Regions from separate parts of the Mycoplana sp. MJR14 genome, predicted to be linked through region 3. Evidence: riboswitches for the same ligand, from Rfam matches in the RefSeq annotation. Region 3 holds a riboswitch; each other region holds the start of a gene.

Region 1 (3,526 bases), on a different contig from region 3:
GCCCGAGCAGGACGGCGGCGGCGACGTCGCCGTTCCTCGCCTCGATCATTGTCGGCTTGCGGGAGATCCGGGCGGCGACCTCGTCGCGCACCGTCTTCAGCCCGGCGGCGTCGATCAGGTCGGTCTTGTTGAGCACGATCAGGTCGGCGGCGGTCAGCTGGTCCTCGAACAGTTCCTCCAGCGGGCTCTCGTGGTCGAGGTTGTCGTCGTTGACGCGCAGCGCGTCCACGCGGTCATGGTCGTCGGCGAAACGCCCGGCGGCGACGGCGGCGCTGTCCACGACGGTCACCACGCCGTCCACCGTCACCTGCGTCTTGATCTCCGGCCAGTTGAAGGCGGCGACCAGCGGCTGCGGCAGCGCCAGGCCGGAGGTCTCGATGACGATATGGTCGGGGCGGTTCTCGCGCTCCAAAAGCTTCGACATGGTCGGGATGAAGTCGTCGGCGACGGTGCAGCAGATGCAGCCGTTGGTGAGCTCGATGATGTCGTCCTCGCTGCAGGCCTCCGCACCGCAGCCCTTCAGCACGTCGCCGTCGACGCCGAGATCGCCGAACTCGTTGATGATCAGCGCAATCCGCCGGCCGTTGGCGTTCTGCAGCAGGTTGCGGATCATCGTCGTCTTGCCCGCACCGAGGAAACCGGTGATGACGGTGGCGGGGATCTTTTGCTGGAGCATGGGCTCAACCCTTCATTTTCAGCGGCAGGCCTGCCGCGACAAAATAGACTTCGGAAGCGAGCTGCGCCACCTGCTGGTGCAGCCTGCCGGCGTGGTCGCGGAATTCGCGCGCCATCTGGTTGTCCGGGACGATCCCGAGCCCGACCTCGTTGGAGACGAAGATGAGCCGCCCGGGCGCGGTGACGACGGCGGCGGCGAGATCGTCGAAGGCTGCCGCCATGTCGTGCTTTTCGAGCATCAGGTTCGTCACCCACAGCGTCAGGCAATCGACGAGCAGCACCCGGTCCTCGCGCGCCGTGTCGTTGATGCGCTCCGGCAGCGCCAGCGGCTCCTCGTGCGTCACCCAGCCATGGCTGCCGCGCTGGGCCTTGTGCTGGTCGATCCGCGCGCGCATCTCGTCGTCCCAGGCGCGGCCGGTGGCGATGTAGTGCTTGGCAAGTCCGCTCTCCGCAGCCAGCCTTTCGGCGAATGCGGATTTTCCGGAACGCGCACCGCCCAGAACCAGGACGGCTCCGGGCGATGTCGTTTTCATCAGTCTGCCTTTGCGATCTTCTCGTTGGCGTAGCCCAGCGACAGGCCGAGCACGATCCAGAAGAACAGCGTCGTGGCGAGTGCGGCCACGGCGAACTCCGCCCCCAGCACGGCCGGCACGTTGCTGGCGATATCGGCCGGCTGCGGCGCGCCGTAGACCTGCGGCGCCGCGATCAGCGCGATGCCCGCGACCTTCGCCGCAAACCCGTCCTTCAGGATCACGAGATACAGCCCGACGGCCGATAGCACCACGGTCGCGACCCACCAGACCTGCCGGTCGCCGAGCTCGGCTGCCGGAAAGCCCGGAAGCTCCGGCGGCAGGCCGATCGACGGCAAGAGATGGACGGCGAGCCAGCCGGCAGCACCCCAGAGCGCACCGTTGGCAACCGTGATCGCATTGCCCGTCACAAGGCTGACGCCCGCCAGAAGCAGGGCGAAGCCGGCGCCGGTCACGAGATTGGCGAGCAGGGTCCCGGAAAAGCGGCTCATGCCGAACATGATGCCGCCCTCCTCATGCTCGCCCTCATGGGCATAGGCGACCGAGATCGGCGACAGATAGGCCGCGACCTCCGACAGCGCCGCGCCGATGCGCAGCGAGGAATGCTCCGCCTCCGGCTGAACCTCGGTGCCGGTCGCCGCGGGCGCGGCAGGCTCCGCCTCGCCACCCTCGTATTCCTCGGCATGCAGAATGAGCGGAATGACGCGCGCCTCCTGGGCGACCGTCATCAGGGCGCCGGAGAACAGCCCGGCCACCAGAGCGGCCAGGAGATACTTCACGATCATGACGTCAACTCCTCAGTGGCAGGGAAAGCCGTAGGAGTGGCGGGTATCGTGTGCGGTGTCGTGCAGCACGGACGAATTGGCAAGGCCTGCGCCGAATACCAGAAATCCGCCGACGAGAAGCGCAAAGAGACCGGCATAAAGACGATCGTTGAGGGAAAGCGAAACAGAAGAGACGTTCGAAGCAGCCATGACAACCTCCGTGCTGGCAACGGGGAAATCCCCAGGTCGGGCACCATGCCCTCATTGGCCGGCAGGTCTCCTGGCTCGCGGCGTCGGGCGCAATTGCGCCTGCGGCCCATCCTCGCCTTCCCGGGTGGAGCGCGGCATGAAAGGCGGACGATTCGTAGAAATAGAGGCGTCCAGACCCCGGTTCATCATGCCGCCACCCAGTGGCTTTTCCGGTCGCAACGACCGGTCGGATAGGCCTCGCCACTCTACAGTCGCGGGGTCGGCCGTGATTGGAGCGCCCTGATTGGGTCCACCCCGTCACGTTCCCATTTAAGCGCCCGTCCATCACTGGACCGGCGCACCTTCCAATAGTGGCGATGATTATGCCTGAGCAGGATGGAAGTCAATTGGCAGGAAACGGCGTCCGCCGCGTCGAATGCGTCGCCGCGGCGGATGCTCGATCAGGTGCCCTGGTCGCTCAGTAGCCCGGTCCGCTGATCGTCAGGTCGCCGCTCGGGCCGTAGCCGCCCCCGACCGGGCCTTCGAGGTAGTAGCCGTCGACCGGCCCCTCGTAGACGCCATAGCCGTCATTGTAGTAGCGGTCGCGCCGGGCGCGCTGGCGGGCGACGTATTCGCGGCTGCGGGCCTCGGCAAAGCGTGCCGACTGGCGCAATTCGCGGTACTGCTTGCGCGTCAGGTAGCCGTCCGGAGCATAGCCGGCCGAGCGCTGCCAGGCGGCGATCGCAGCACGCGTGCGCGGCCCGAAGACGCCGTCCGCCCCGCCGGTGCCGTAGCCGAGCGCGCTCAGCCAGCGCTGGGACTGCGCGCGCGTGCCCGTGTCGAGATAGGCCTCGCGCACGTCGGCCGGCGTCTGGTAGACCTTCGGTTGCTGGCCGGGCGCAGCCGGCGACTGACGCACGAGCGGCTCCGTTCCGGCTCCGAGAGGCGCAGCCGTGGCGGGCGCGTTGATGGCAGGCTCCCGGGTAGCGACGTCGCCCGGAGCCTCTTCGCTGCCGGCTGTGTTGCCGCCCTTTTCCAGCGCGGCGAGACGCTGGCGCGCCTCGTCGGCAAAACGGCCTTGCGGGAATTCGCGCAGGTAGCTCTCGAACGCCTGCGGCCGGCCGTTCAGCACGGCACGGCTCCAGCTGTTGTCCTCGCGGCGGGCCAGCCGCTCGGCCTCCCCGTCGGCTGCCGGGGCGCCGTCCGGGTTCGCCGCGGCGGTCGCAGCGGCATCGCCATCGGTGGGAAGCGCCTCGGTGTCGAGCGCGTCGGCCACGCTGCCGTCGGCGACAGGCGGTGCTGCGCTCGCAGCTTCCGCATTTGCCCGCTCCGCGTCAGCCTCGGCCGCTGCCGCCTCGGCCTTGGCCT
Region 2 (3,526 bases), on a different contig from region 3:
GCACGCGGGCGATGTCCGGCTCGGCGGCAATCAGGTTGAGGTATTCCACCATGGCCTTGCCGGAATCGATCAGGCCTTCGTCCATGTTGATGTCGATCACCTGTGCGCCGTTCGCCACCTGGTCGCGCGCGACGTCCAGCGCTGCGGCATAGTCGCCGGCGGTGATCAGCTTGCGGAATTTCGCCGAGCCGGTGACGTTGGTACGTTCGCCGACGTTGACGAAGGGGATGGCCTCGGTCAGCGTGAAGGGCTCGAGGCCGGAAAGGCGCATGTGGCGCGGAATGTCGGGGATCGGCCGCGGCCGGTGGCGTGCGGCCGCGGCGGCGATCGCCTCGATATGCGCCGGCGTCGAGCCGCAGCAGCCGCCGACGATGTTGACGAGGCCGTCGCGCATGAAGCCCTCGATCTGAGCGGCCATCTCCGCCGGCGTCTCGTCATACTTGCCAAACGCGTTCGGCAGGCCGGCGTTCGGATAGGCGCAGACGAAGGTGTCGGCGACGGACGAGATCTCGTCCAGATGGGCGCGCATGGCGTTGGCGCCGAGCGCGCAGTTCAGCCCGATCGAGAAGGGCCGCGCGTGGCGGACCGAGTTCCAGAACGCCTCCGGCGTCTGGCCGGACAGGGTGCGGCCGGACAGGTCGGTGATGGTGCCGGAGATCATGATGGGCAGCTCGATGCCCTTTTCCTCGAAGACTTCGCGGGTGGCGAAGATCGCGGCCTTGGCGTTCAGCGTGTCGAAGATCGTCTCGATCAGGATGATGTCGGCGCCGCCGTCGATCAGGCCGCGGACCTGGCCGGCATAGGCGAGCCTGAGATCGTCGAAGGTGACGGCGCGGTAGCCGGGATTGTTGACGTCCGGGGAGATCGAGGCGGTGCGGTTGGTCGGGCCGAGCGCGCCGGCGACGAAGCGGCGCCGGCCGTCCTTTTTCTGCGCGCGCAGGCCGGCGCGGCGGGCAAGGCGTGCGCCGTCGCGGTTGAGCTCGTAGACCATGTCCTCCATGCCGTAGTCGGCCTGGGCGATGGTCGTCGACGAGAAGGTGTTGGTCTCGAGGATGTCGGCGCCGGCCAGCGCGTAGCGATAGTGGATGTCCTCGATCGCGGCCGGCTGGGTCAGCGTCAGGAGGTCGTTGTTGCCCTGCTGGTGGCAGGCGCAGTCGCCGAAGCGGCTGCCGCGGAAATCGTCCTCGACCAGGCCCAGCGTCTGGATCTCCGTTCCCATCGCGCCGTCGAGCACGAGGATGCGCTCACGCGCGGCGGCATGGAGCGCCTCGGCGATGTCCTTGCCGTTGCGGGGTGGAAGTTCCGGACCGAAAAGGTCGTCGAGGTCGGCCGATGCCATGGCGAAGCCCTCCGATGCAGCATGTCTGCATCGGAGATCACATAAAGATATGTTTATGTCAATATGTCTTTATGTTGCTTCAGTGCGGCCTGCCCGTTCGCCCCGCCAGCTGTTCGAACAGCCTCCGGAGCCGGACGATGTCCGGATCGCGGTCCTGATAGGGTGCGAGCTTGCTGATTTCCTTTGCGGCCGCCACGGCGAGATCGGCGCCGCGCGGCTGCCACAGCAGCCAGGAGATGAAGACGGATTCCGGCCTGCCGGAGCCGGAGGGTTCGGAATTGATGATGGCAGACATTTGACTTCCCCAATCTTGGAATTGGGGGATGACCGGACGCACGCATGCTGGAGTTCCGCTTCGACGCGGAGCAAGCGCACCCGTGGGACACCCCGCCCATGGACGTTACGAGTTCATCAGGGCAGGTCTCCTGGCTTGCGGGTCGTCGCTTCTGTCCGGCCTTCCCGACGCTTTCGCGCCAGTGGCATGGGGGACAGCGGCTCGCCGCCTACAGTTGCGGGGGCAGCGCCGGAATGGATGGTTTCCCATCGCACCGGCTTCCCTCTTCGCTTCCTCATCTTCGACGATTCGGAAGAACCCTGATGGCCGCAAGGTGGCTCGGCAGCGGGGCCGCTGTCAACGCGGCAAAAGGCGTTGTCGACCGAAATGAATCCGGAACGGAACCGAATCGGCGGCGTCGCGTTCAGGCCCCGTTCACCGCTGATCGCGTAGGGCAGTCGCGGTATATAATGGCCTATCTATTGTCGGAGTGGACTTGCCCTGCCTTCCAGTTCTGTTGCAACAGCCTGCCATTGCGGCTAAAGAATGCCGTTTTCATGCGTCACTCAGTCAAGCGGGATATGGATATATCGTCCGTTGCAGTTCGCCCACGAACCGATGGGCGCGTGCCCGTGCGTCTTGGTCCTTCCGACGGGCCGTCGCGGAGGAAACGAATGACGCCGTCCCGTGACGCGGAGCCGCACGGATAGTCCCGCCTGCCGAATGCAATCCGGCTGCCGCCGGAACCACCAACCCTGCTCGAAAACAGAAAAAGACGCTGATGTCCCTTCACAACCGACCACAGACTTCGTCGCGCGAGACGGAATCCAAGCAGATCGACTACAACGACTCGATCCGGGATACCTATTTCACCCTCGAGGAACTGAGCGCCTGCGGTGAGGACCTGGCGAGAAACGGCGCGCAGACGCTGCCGGGCTTCACGCCGTTCGACTTCCGTGCCCGGCACCGGGAGAACGAGAAGGAGATCTTCCGCGTCTACCAGACGACCGCCCGCGACGTCGAGGCGGGCATGACGATCACGCCGGCGGCCGAATGGCTGCTCGACAACTACTATGTGGTCGAGGAGGCGATCCAGGAAGTGCGCCGCGACTTCCCGCGGCGTTTCTATCGCCAGCTGCCGACGATGAAGATCGGCGACGTCGAAATCCCGCGCACGCTGGCGCTCGGCTGGCTCTACGTCGCCCATACCCAGAGCAGCGTCTCGCGCGAGAGCCTGACGGCGATCGTCGAAGGCTTCCAGAAGGTCGAGGCCTTCAAGATCGGCGAATTGTGGGCGCTGCCGTCGATCGTCCGCTTCATCCTGATCGAGAACCTGCGGCGCATTTCCAGCCGCGTCGAGCGCTCGCGCGGCATGCGCCGCAAGGCGAACGAGGTGGCCGACGAGCTGATCCGCCAGAACGACCCGGAAAAGAGCGTCGTGATCCTGCGCGAGATCGAGCATCTCGTCGCCGACAACACCTTCGTGGCGCAACTGCTCTATCGCCTGCGCGACGGCTTGCAGGCCTCGGGTGCCGCCATCCAGTGGCTGGAGAAGCAGATCGAGGCGCGCGGCACTGACCTCGAGGAGGTGCTCGTCGCCGAGCAGAACCGGCTGTCGTCCGGCAATGTCACGATGAGCAACCTGATCAAGGGCCTGCGCTCGATCGACGACACGGAATGGCCCGTCTGGGTGGAGAGCGTCAGCCGCCTCGATGCGGCGCTGCGCGAGGGCTCCGACTATACCGAGCTCGATTTCGGCTCGCGCAATTCCTATCGCGACACGATCGAGAAGATGGCCCGCCGCTCGGGCAAGACCGAGCTCGAGGTGACCCAGATCGCGCTGGCGCTGACCGCCGAGGACATGGCGGCCGGCAACGTCGCCGGTGCGCACGAGGCCAATGTCGGCAGCTATC
Region 3 (3,526 bases):
GGAGCACGAGGAAATCCTCGACCGGCTGAGGAACCAGGATGCCGAGGGCGCGGAAGCGGCGATGCTGAAGCATCTCGAACGGTCGCGATCGCTCTACAACAGGTGACCCCACCACGTCCGCCTCGTGCACTCGACCGGCGCGGGGCCTCTCTTCCAATCGGATCTTCGACAGTTGCGAATGCGACGGTCGCGCGGTGAACCGCGTTTCCGCGAGGGCGATCCTGCGGTCGTCCCGGGTCGACGCCGATCACTGCCTGGATATGTCATGTTATAAAATAACTTTCCGGTTGACGGATGTAATACTATTACACTAAGCAGGTCGGGTCAGCCTTCGGAAGGAAGATCGATGACCTGCTCCCCCCATTCCGGGCCAGCCCGGACACCGGCCGTGCGTACCGGTCCTCTGCCGCCGCTGGCGGTCGCAACCGCAGCGGCGAGAGCACGATATCGATCGCGTGCAGAACGTGCAGGCGCCGATCTCTCGCGCTTGACGATAGGGCCGGCAAGCGTCTATCTGGAGGACGACGGTTCCCCGCCCACGAAGCGGAGGGGATTAATAGGGAACACGGTGCGGACGACCCAAGTCGGGACCAAAACCGTGGCTGCCCCCGCAACTGTAAGCGGATTGCCGTTCATCCTCGTGGCGCCACGGCGCCATGCCACTGCGCGCGGCGCGGGAAGGCAGATGAACGTCACAGATCCGCGAGCCAGGAGACCTGCCGTCAAGCATCGATCCAACGTCACGGGCGGGGAAGCCCGGAACAGGAGCATTTCATGACGACCATTGGCGCCCTGCTGAGCGTCTTCACGCTGCCTTTCCCGAGACCTGCCGATCTTCGAGCAACCGGACGAATTGAAGACCTTTCGGTTCTTCACCGCCGTCATTTCTAACCTTTTCGGGAAAAATCCATGACGATTTCATTCAAGCAACCGCTTTACGCGGGCATTGTCGCTTTGTGGCTGGCCGCATCGTTCTTCCATGGCGAGGCCCGCGCGGCGGAGACGACATATCCGTTGACGCTGCAGAACTGCGGACGTCCCGTCACCTTCGAAAGAGCACCGTCGCGTACCGTCTCGATCGGCCAGAGCAGCACCGAGATCCTCTACCTGCTGGGCCTTGCCGACAAGGTGGCGGGCACCGCGCTCTGGGTCGGCCCGGTGCTGAAGGGCTACGAGGACGTCAACGCCCGGATCGACAGGCTGGCAGACAATGATCCGAGTTTCGAGAGCGTGCTGGCCAGGAAACCGGACATCGTCACCGTGCAGTTCCAGTGGCAGATCGGCCCCGAGGGCGTGGTCGCCCGGCCGGAGCAGTTCGAAGAGCTCGGCATTGCCGTCTACACCTCGCCGTCCGATTGCGTCGGCAAGGAAAACTCCGCCGCCAGCGACGGCGTCCGCCACCAGGTCTTCACCATGGACCTGGTCTACCAGGAGATCCGCGAGCTCGCGCAGATCTACAATGTCCAGGACAGGGGCGAGGCCGTCGTCGCCGATCTGAAGCGGCGCGAAGCAGCCGCGCGCGCCAAGGTGAAGCCGGCCGAAGGCAAGCTCAAGGCCGTCTTCTGGTTTTCCAGCGCGGCCGATGCCGATCCCTATGTTGCCGGAAAGAACGGCGCGCCCGGCTACATCATGTCGGCGCTCGGCATCGAGAACATCATCAAGACCGACGACGAATGGCCGACCGTCGGTTGGGAGACGATTGCCAAGGCCGATCCCACGATCGTCGTCGCCGGTTCGATGGAGCGCCGCCGCTATCCGCTCGACAGTCTCGAGGCCAAGCTCGACTTCCTGAAGACTGATCCGGTCGCGAGCCTGATGCCGGCGGTCAAGAGCGGCCACGTCTTCGCCATGGACGCGCAGGCGATGAACCCGACGATCCGGACGATCGAGGGCATCGAGGCCCTGGCGGACGCCATCGCCGCTGCCGGCCTCGCCCAGTGAGCCGGGCGCTGACATCGGGCACGCGGATGGGCGCGGCGTTTGCCGCGCTCGCCGTCCTGCTGCTGGCGCTCTGGATGGGGGCGGCGATCGGCGAGACGGCGATCCCGTTTCGGACGGTCGCCCATACGGTGGCGAACCGGCTGTGGAGTGCCGGCTATCCGCTGGCGCCGATCGACGAGGGCATCATCTGGAGCTACCGGCTGAGCCGGGCGGTCGTGGCGGCGTCCTGCGGGGCAGCACTGGCGCTCTCCGGCGCGGTGCTGCAGTCGCTGCTGCGCAATCCGCTCGCCGATCCCTACATCCTCGGCATTTCCGCCGGTGCCTCGACGGGCGCGGTCGGCGTGGCGATCCTGGGCGTCGGCGCGGGCATGCTGACCCTGTCGCTCGGCGCCTTCCTCGGCGCGATCATCGCCTTTGCGCTCGTCAGCGTACTGGCGGTCAAGGCGGGACGCGGCACGGCGGCGATCATCCTTGCCGGCGTCGCGGGCTCGCAGCTCTTCAACGCGCTCACCTCCTTCATCGTCACCAAGGCGGCGACGGCGGAGCAGGCGCGCGGCATCATGTTCTGGCTGCTCGGAAACCTGTCGGGCGTGCGCTGGCCGGATGCCTGGCTGGCCGTGCCGGCCGCGCTCGCCGGCCTCGTCGTGTGCCTCTGGCATGCGCGCGCGCTGGACGCCTTCACCTTCGGCTCGGAATCGGCCGCCTCGCTCGGCATTTCCGTGCGGCGCACCTATCTCGCGCTCGTCGGAGTCTCGGCGATGATGACCGCGGTGATGGTCTCGATCGTCGGTTCGATCGGCTTCGTCGGCCTCGTCATCCCGCATGCGGCGCGACTGCTGGTCGGCGTCCGGCACGGCGTGCTGCTGCCGGCGGCGGCGCTCGCCGGTGCCGTCTTCATGATCGTCGCCGACATCCTGTCGCGCACCATCATTGCCGGCCAGGTGCTGCCGATCGGCGTGATCACGGCGCTGATCGGGGCGCCGGCCTTCGCGGTGATCCTTGCAAGAGGGAGGGGCAGGGCATGAGGCTTTCCGCCAGGTGCGTTTCGTGGTCGGCCGGCAGCGCCGATATTTTGAAGGATGTCTCGCTGGCGGTCGAGACGGGCGAGTTCCTCGGCATCATCGGGCCGAACGGCTCGGGCAAGACGAGCCTGATGTCGGTGCTGTCCGGCATCCGGAAGCCGAAATCGGGCGACGTGCTGCTGGACGACGTTCCGATCGGCGCGCTGGGGCGGCGCAAGCTGGCGCAGCGGCTGGCGCTGGTCGAACAGCAGGCCGAGACCGGCGAGCGCATCACCGCGCGCCAGGCGGTCGAGCTCGGCCGCACTCCCTATCTCGGCCCGTTGTCGCCGTGGTCGGCCGAAGATGACCGCATCGTCGACGCGGCGCTGGCGAGCGTCGACATGGGCCATCTTGCGGGCAGGCTCTGGCATACGCTGTCGGGCGGCGAGCGGCAGCGGCTGCACATTGCCCGCGCACTCGCCCAGCAGCCGCGGATCCTGCTCCTGGACGAGCCGACCAACCACCTCGATATCGGTCACCAGATCGGCCTTCTCGACCTGGTCCGGCGCCAGGGGCTGACGGTG
Region 4 (3,526 bases), on a different contig from region 3:
GGCACGATCAGGCAGGATGTCGGCTCGGTGACGACGATCCGGATGCATCCGGTCGCGGGCGCCGCAGCCCCCGGAACGGTCGTCAACGAGCGGCCCTACGATCCGGAAAAGGACCGGGTGCGGATGGTCGGGCCGAGCTTCCTTCCCGACGACCAGCCGCCGCTCGACCTTCGCAACCCCGGCGGGGCGAACTGAACCGCTGCGAAGCCTCGGCCGTCAGCGCCGCTGCCCCCACCGGTCGGCGAAGACCAGTTCCTCCAGCGGCAGCCGCTGGCGCCATCCCTTGAGCGCGAGCTCGGGCTCCTCGTAGAGGCGATCGACGTAGCCCAGGCAGAGCCAGGCGACGATCTCGATCCGCTCGGGAATGCCGAGCAGCGCACGGATGTCGGCATCGTGGAAGATGCTGACCCAGCCGACGCCCACCCCTTCCGCCCGCGCCGCCAGCCACAGGTTCTGCACGGCGCACACGGTCGAATAGGCATCCATGCGCGGATTGTGCGTGCGCCCCAGCACCACGCTGCCGGCCCGGTCCGGGTCGCAGGTCACGCAGAGGCTGACGGGCGCCTTGAGGATGCCCTCCAGCTTCAGTGTCCGGTAACGTTCCTGGCGCTCGCCGGAAAAGAGCGCGGCCGCCTCCTCGTTGGCGCGCTGGAACGCCCGGTGGGCGCCGGCGCGCACCGCCTGGTCGCGCACGACGATGAAGCTCCAGGGCTGCATGAAGCCGACGGACGGCGCACTGTGGGCGGCACCCAGCAGGCGCTCCAGCAGATCGTCCGGCAGCGGATCGCTCAGGAACTGGTCACGCACGTCGCGACGGGTCTCGATGGCGCGGTAGACTGCGGCCCGTTCGGCCGCCGTGAAGGGTTGGACGGGAACAAGCTCGTCCCGCTTGGAAGGTCGCATCGTCAACTCCCCAACAATGCTCGCGACCCCACCGCCGTCCGCGCGGGCGGGTCCATCTCGCCAGGCCGGTCTTCTGACTTCGGATCGCCCGGCCACGCCCGCCTTCCCGGCCTTTCGACCAGTGGCTGTCTGGCGAGGGGTTTCCCTCGCGGCTTGGCCGTCCCCGTCACAGCGTTGGGCACGTTCCGGCTTCGGCGCACGCGGACGTCGTCCTCGGCCCCACCGGATTCCCGATTCTCCCCGCGCAAGCGGGGCACCTAGCAGCGCCATTTGCACATGCGGGGCGAAAGTGCGCAAGAGGGCCCGTCCGGCGTCTGCCGGATATCCCCTTGCAGGGCGTGTGTTCAGGCCGCCTCGATGTCCGAGGTCGGTTGGGCGCCGCCGGGCACGCCGTAGTGGGCGCGGTTGCGGCCCGCGTTCTTGGCCGAATAGAGCGCCGCATCGGCTGCAAGCATGATCGCATGCGCCGACTGGCCATGGTGGGGAAAGGCGCCGATGCCGGCGCTGCCGCCGATCTGGAGCAACTGGCCCTGGAAGGGCACGGGCACCAGCGCATCGCGCACGAAGCCTTCGGCAAGCGGAAGGGTGATCTCAGGGTCCGTGATCCCCGGAAGCAGCACCGCGAACTCGTCGCCCCCGAGACGCGCGACCACCCCGTGCTCTCCGAGCCGGGCCATGAACCGCGCGGCGACGGCGCGCAGGACCTCGTCGCCGGCCGCATGCCCATGCCGGTCGTTGACCGCCTTGAACCGGTCGAGGTCGATGGCGATGATCGAAAAGGCCCTCTGCCCCCTCCGGGAAAGGTCGGTGATCGCGTGATCGAACCCGGATCGACTGAGGACGCCGGTCAGTGCGTCATGGCGCGCCAGATGGGCGTTCTTCGCCTCGCTTCGCTCGAGCGCGCGCACGAGCGAGGAGAACTTGACCGCGCCGAAGCCCATCACGACGACGAAGATCGCGATCAGCGCGGCGATGTGCGGCACCGCCATGGTCCAGACGAACGATCCCGGACGGTTCGGACGCCACGAAGCCACCATCGGGTTGAAGGCGTCGCCGCCCACGCCGGTCGTCAGAAGGTTCGGGTCGTCGGTCGTGATCGGCGAGAAGCCGAGGCCGGTGAGCCCCAGGCGCCGCTCGGATTCCGCCAGCATCGACGCCGTCACCGGCTTGACCGTGATCATCAGCACGGGGCTCCGGCGCTCGTCGGGGATGAACAGCCGCCGCGGCACCACCGCCTGGACGACGACGATGCTCATGCCCCCCTCGATCACCCGCATGCCCGTTGCGCTGATCTGCGGCACGCCCCCGTTCACGCGACCGGCACTCGTCGGCGACTTCGCCACGATCCAGCCGTCGCGCGTGCGCCGCAAGGAGGCGTGGTAGCTCGCCGTCGCCCGCTTGATCAGGTCGCTGATCCAGTAGAGCACCTCTTCCGACTGCCCGTCCGGCACGATGATGCCGTCGCGCATGGCCAGAACCGGTTCGCCGGCCGGTTTGACGAACACCAGCCACGAAAAGCCGGACTCCCGCCACAGCCAGTTCCGGAGGTCGTGCCTGATGAACCGCTCGCTGAGCTTGCCGTCGCCCAGTTCATCGAAGGTCCTGTCCCATACCGACAGGCCGCTCTGGTAGAGCACCACCTGCTCGATCTGGTTGCGGAATTCGCTCTTGACGAGGGTCTTCTCGGTCTCGGCGACAAACTCGTTCGCCTGGCGGACCGAATAGTCGAGGACGAGGAAATTGGCGCTGGCGAACAGCAACACGATCACCGCCGATGCGATGGCGATGCCCAGTTTGACCCCACCCCGGCGCGCGGCCACGGCGCCGGCCCCTGTTCTCGCCATGTCGATCCCCATAGACATGCCTGCGGCTGTCCGCCGCGTCTCGTTTGGACGAGGACCTTATCCTGCAAGCAGGAACATTCATTTAATCGGACTGGTATCCAAACAATTAACCCGTGAAAATCTAGGGTTGTTGCCGGCACCCCGGGCTTACGGGGCGTAGCGGACGAATGCAAACTGCGATCCGTCCGGCGACCAGTTCGGAACGTTCATCGTCCCCTGCCCGCCGAAGAGTTCGAACAGCACCCGGTCGTTGCCGCCGTCGGCATCCATCAGCCGCAAGCGGACATGATGGTCGCGCGGATGATCGAACACGTCGCCGTCGTAGGACAGCACGAGAAGCGAGCGGCCGTCCGGCGTCGGATGGGCGAACCAGTCGCCGAAAGGGCTGTCGGTGATGCGGGCGAGGTCCGTGCCGTCCGGGCGGATCCGCCAGATCTGCATACGGCCGGTGCGGCTCGAATTGAAGTAGATCCAGTCGTCGCAGGACCAGTCCGGACCGTCGTTGCGCCCTTCGCCGAAGGTCAGCCGCGTCTCGTCGCCGCCGTCGACGGGGATCGTGTAGATGTCGAAGACGTCGTCGCGGATGCCGCAGTAGCAGACCCGGCTGCCGTCCGGCGACCAGCCGTGCCAGTAGGACGACTGGCTGGGCGTCACGAGCCGCGGCGTGCCGCCGCCGGCGGGAAGGACATAGATCGCCGCCTTGCCGAACTCGGTCTTGTCGGTGACCGCAAGCCAGCGCCCGTCCGGCGACAGCCCGTGGTCGTTGTTGCAGAGGGTCG

What was found. Region 3 has a riboswitch for cobalamin ahead of P0086_RS10245 (ABC transporter substrate-binding protein). Riboswitches for the same ligand answer to the same signal wherever they lie in the genome.
Region 1: it holds a riboswitch for cobalamin, as region 3 does, so the genes downstream of both, P0086_RS21465 (CbtB-domain containing protein) here and P0086_RS10245 (ABC transporter substrate-binding protein) in region 3, are expected to answer to the same signal.
Region 2: it holds a riboswitch for cobalamin, as region 3 does, so the genes downstream of both, P0086_RS11750 (hypothetical protein) here and P0086_RS10245 (ABC transporter substrate-binding protein) in region 3, are expected to answer to the same signal.
Region 4: it holds a riboswitch for cobalamin, as region 3 does, so the genes downstream of both, bluB (5,6-dimethylbenzimidazole synthase) here and P0086_RS10245 (ABC transporter substrate-binding protein) in region 3, are expected to answer to the same signal.

The regions. Positions count from the first base shown of each region.
Region 1 covers NZ_JARGEO010000011.1:144,882-148,407, forward strand. Annotated here, with positions in the region: gene cobW (cobalamin biosynthesis protein CobW) at 1-676, opposite strand, end outside; gene cobU (bifunctional adenosylcobinamide kinase/adenosylcobinamide-phosphate guanylyltransferase) at 681-1,208, opposite strand; gene P0086_RS21460 (CbtA family protein) at 1,208-1,990, opposite strand; gene P0086_RS21465 (CbtB-domain containing protein) at 2,003-2,179, opposite strand; cobalamin riboswitch at 2,222-2,531, opposite strand; gene P0086_RS21470 (peptidoglycan-binding protein) at 2,637-3,526, opposite strand, start outside.
Region 2 covers NZ_JARGEO010000004.1:244,351-247,876, forward strand. Annotated here, with positions in the region: gene metH (methionine synthase) at 1-1,339, opposite strand, end outside; gene P0086_RS11750 (hypothetical protein) at 1,419-1,634, opposite strand; cobalamin riboswitch at 1,737-1,951, opposite strand; gene P0086_RS11755 (glucoamylase family protein) at 2,395-3,526, shown strand, end outside.
Region 3 covers NZ_JARGEO010000003.1:483,671-487,196, forward strand. Annotated here, with positions in the region: gene P0086_RS10240 (transcriptional regulator NanR) at 1-106, shown strand, start outside; cobalamin riboswitch at 509-739, shown strand; gene P0086_RS10245 (ABC transporter substrate-binding protein) at 910-1,941, shown strand; gene P0086_RS10250 (iron ABC transporter permease) at 1,968-2,966, shown strand; gene P0086_RS10255 (ABC transporter ATP-binding protein) at 2,963-3,526, shown strand, end outside.
Region 4 covers NZ_JARGEO010000011.1:89,020-92,545, forward strand. Annotated here, with positions in the region: gene P0086_RS21205 (DUF2865 domain-containing protein) at 1-195, shown strand, start outside; gene bluB (5,6-dimethylbenzimidazole synthase) at 217-903, opposite strand; cobalamin riboswitch at 949-1,179, opposite strand; gene P0086_RS21215 (diguanylate cyclase) at 1,248-2,747, opposite strand; gene P0086_RS21220 (hypothetical protein) at 2,895-3,526, opposite strand, start outside.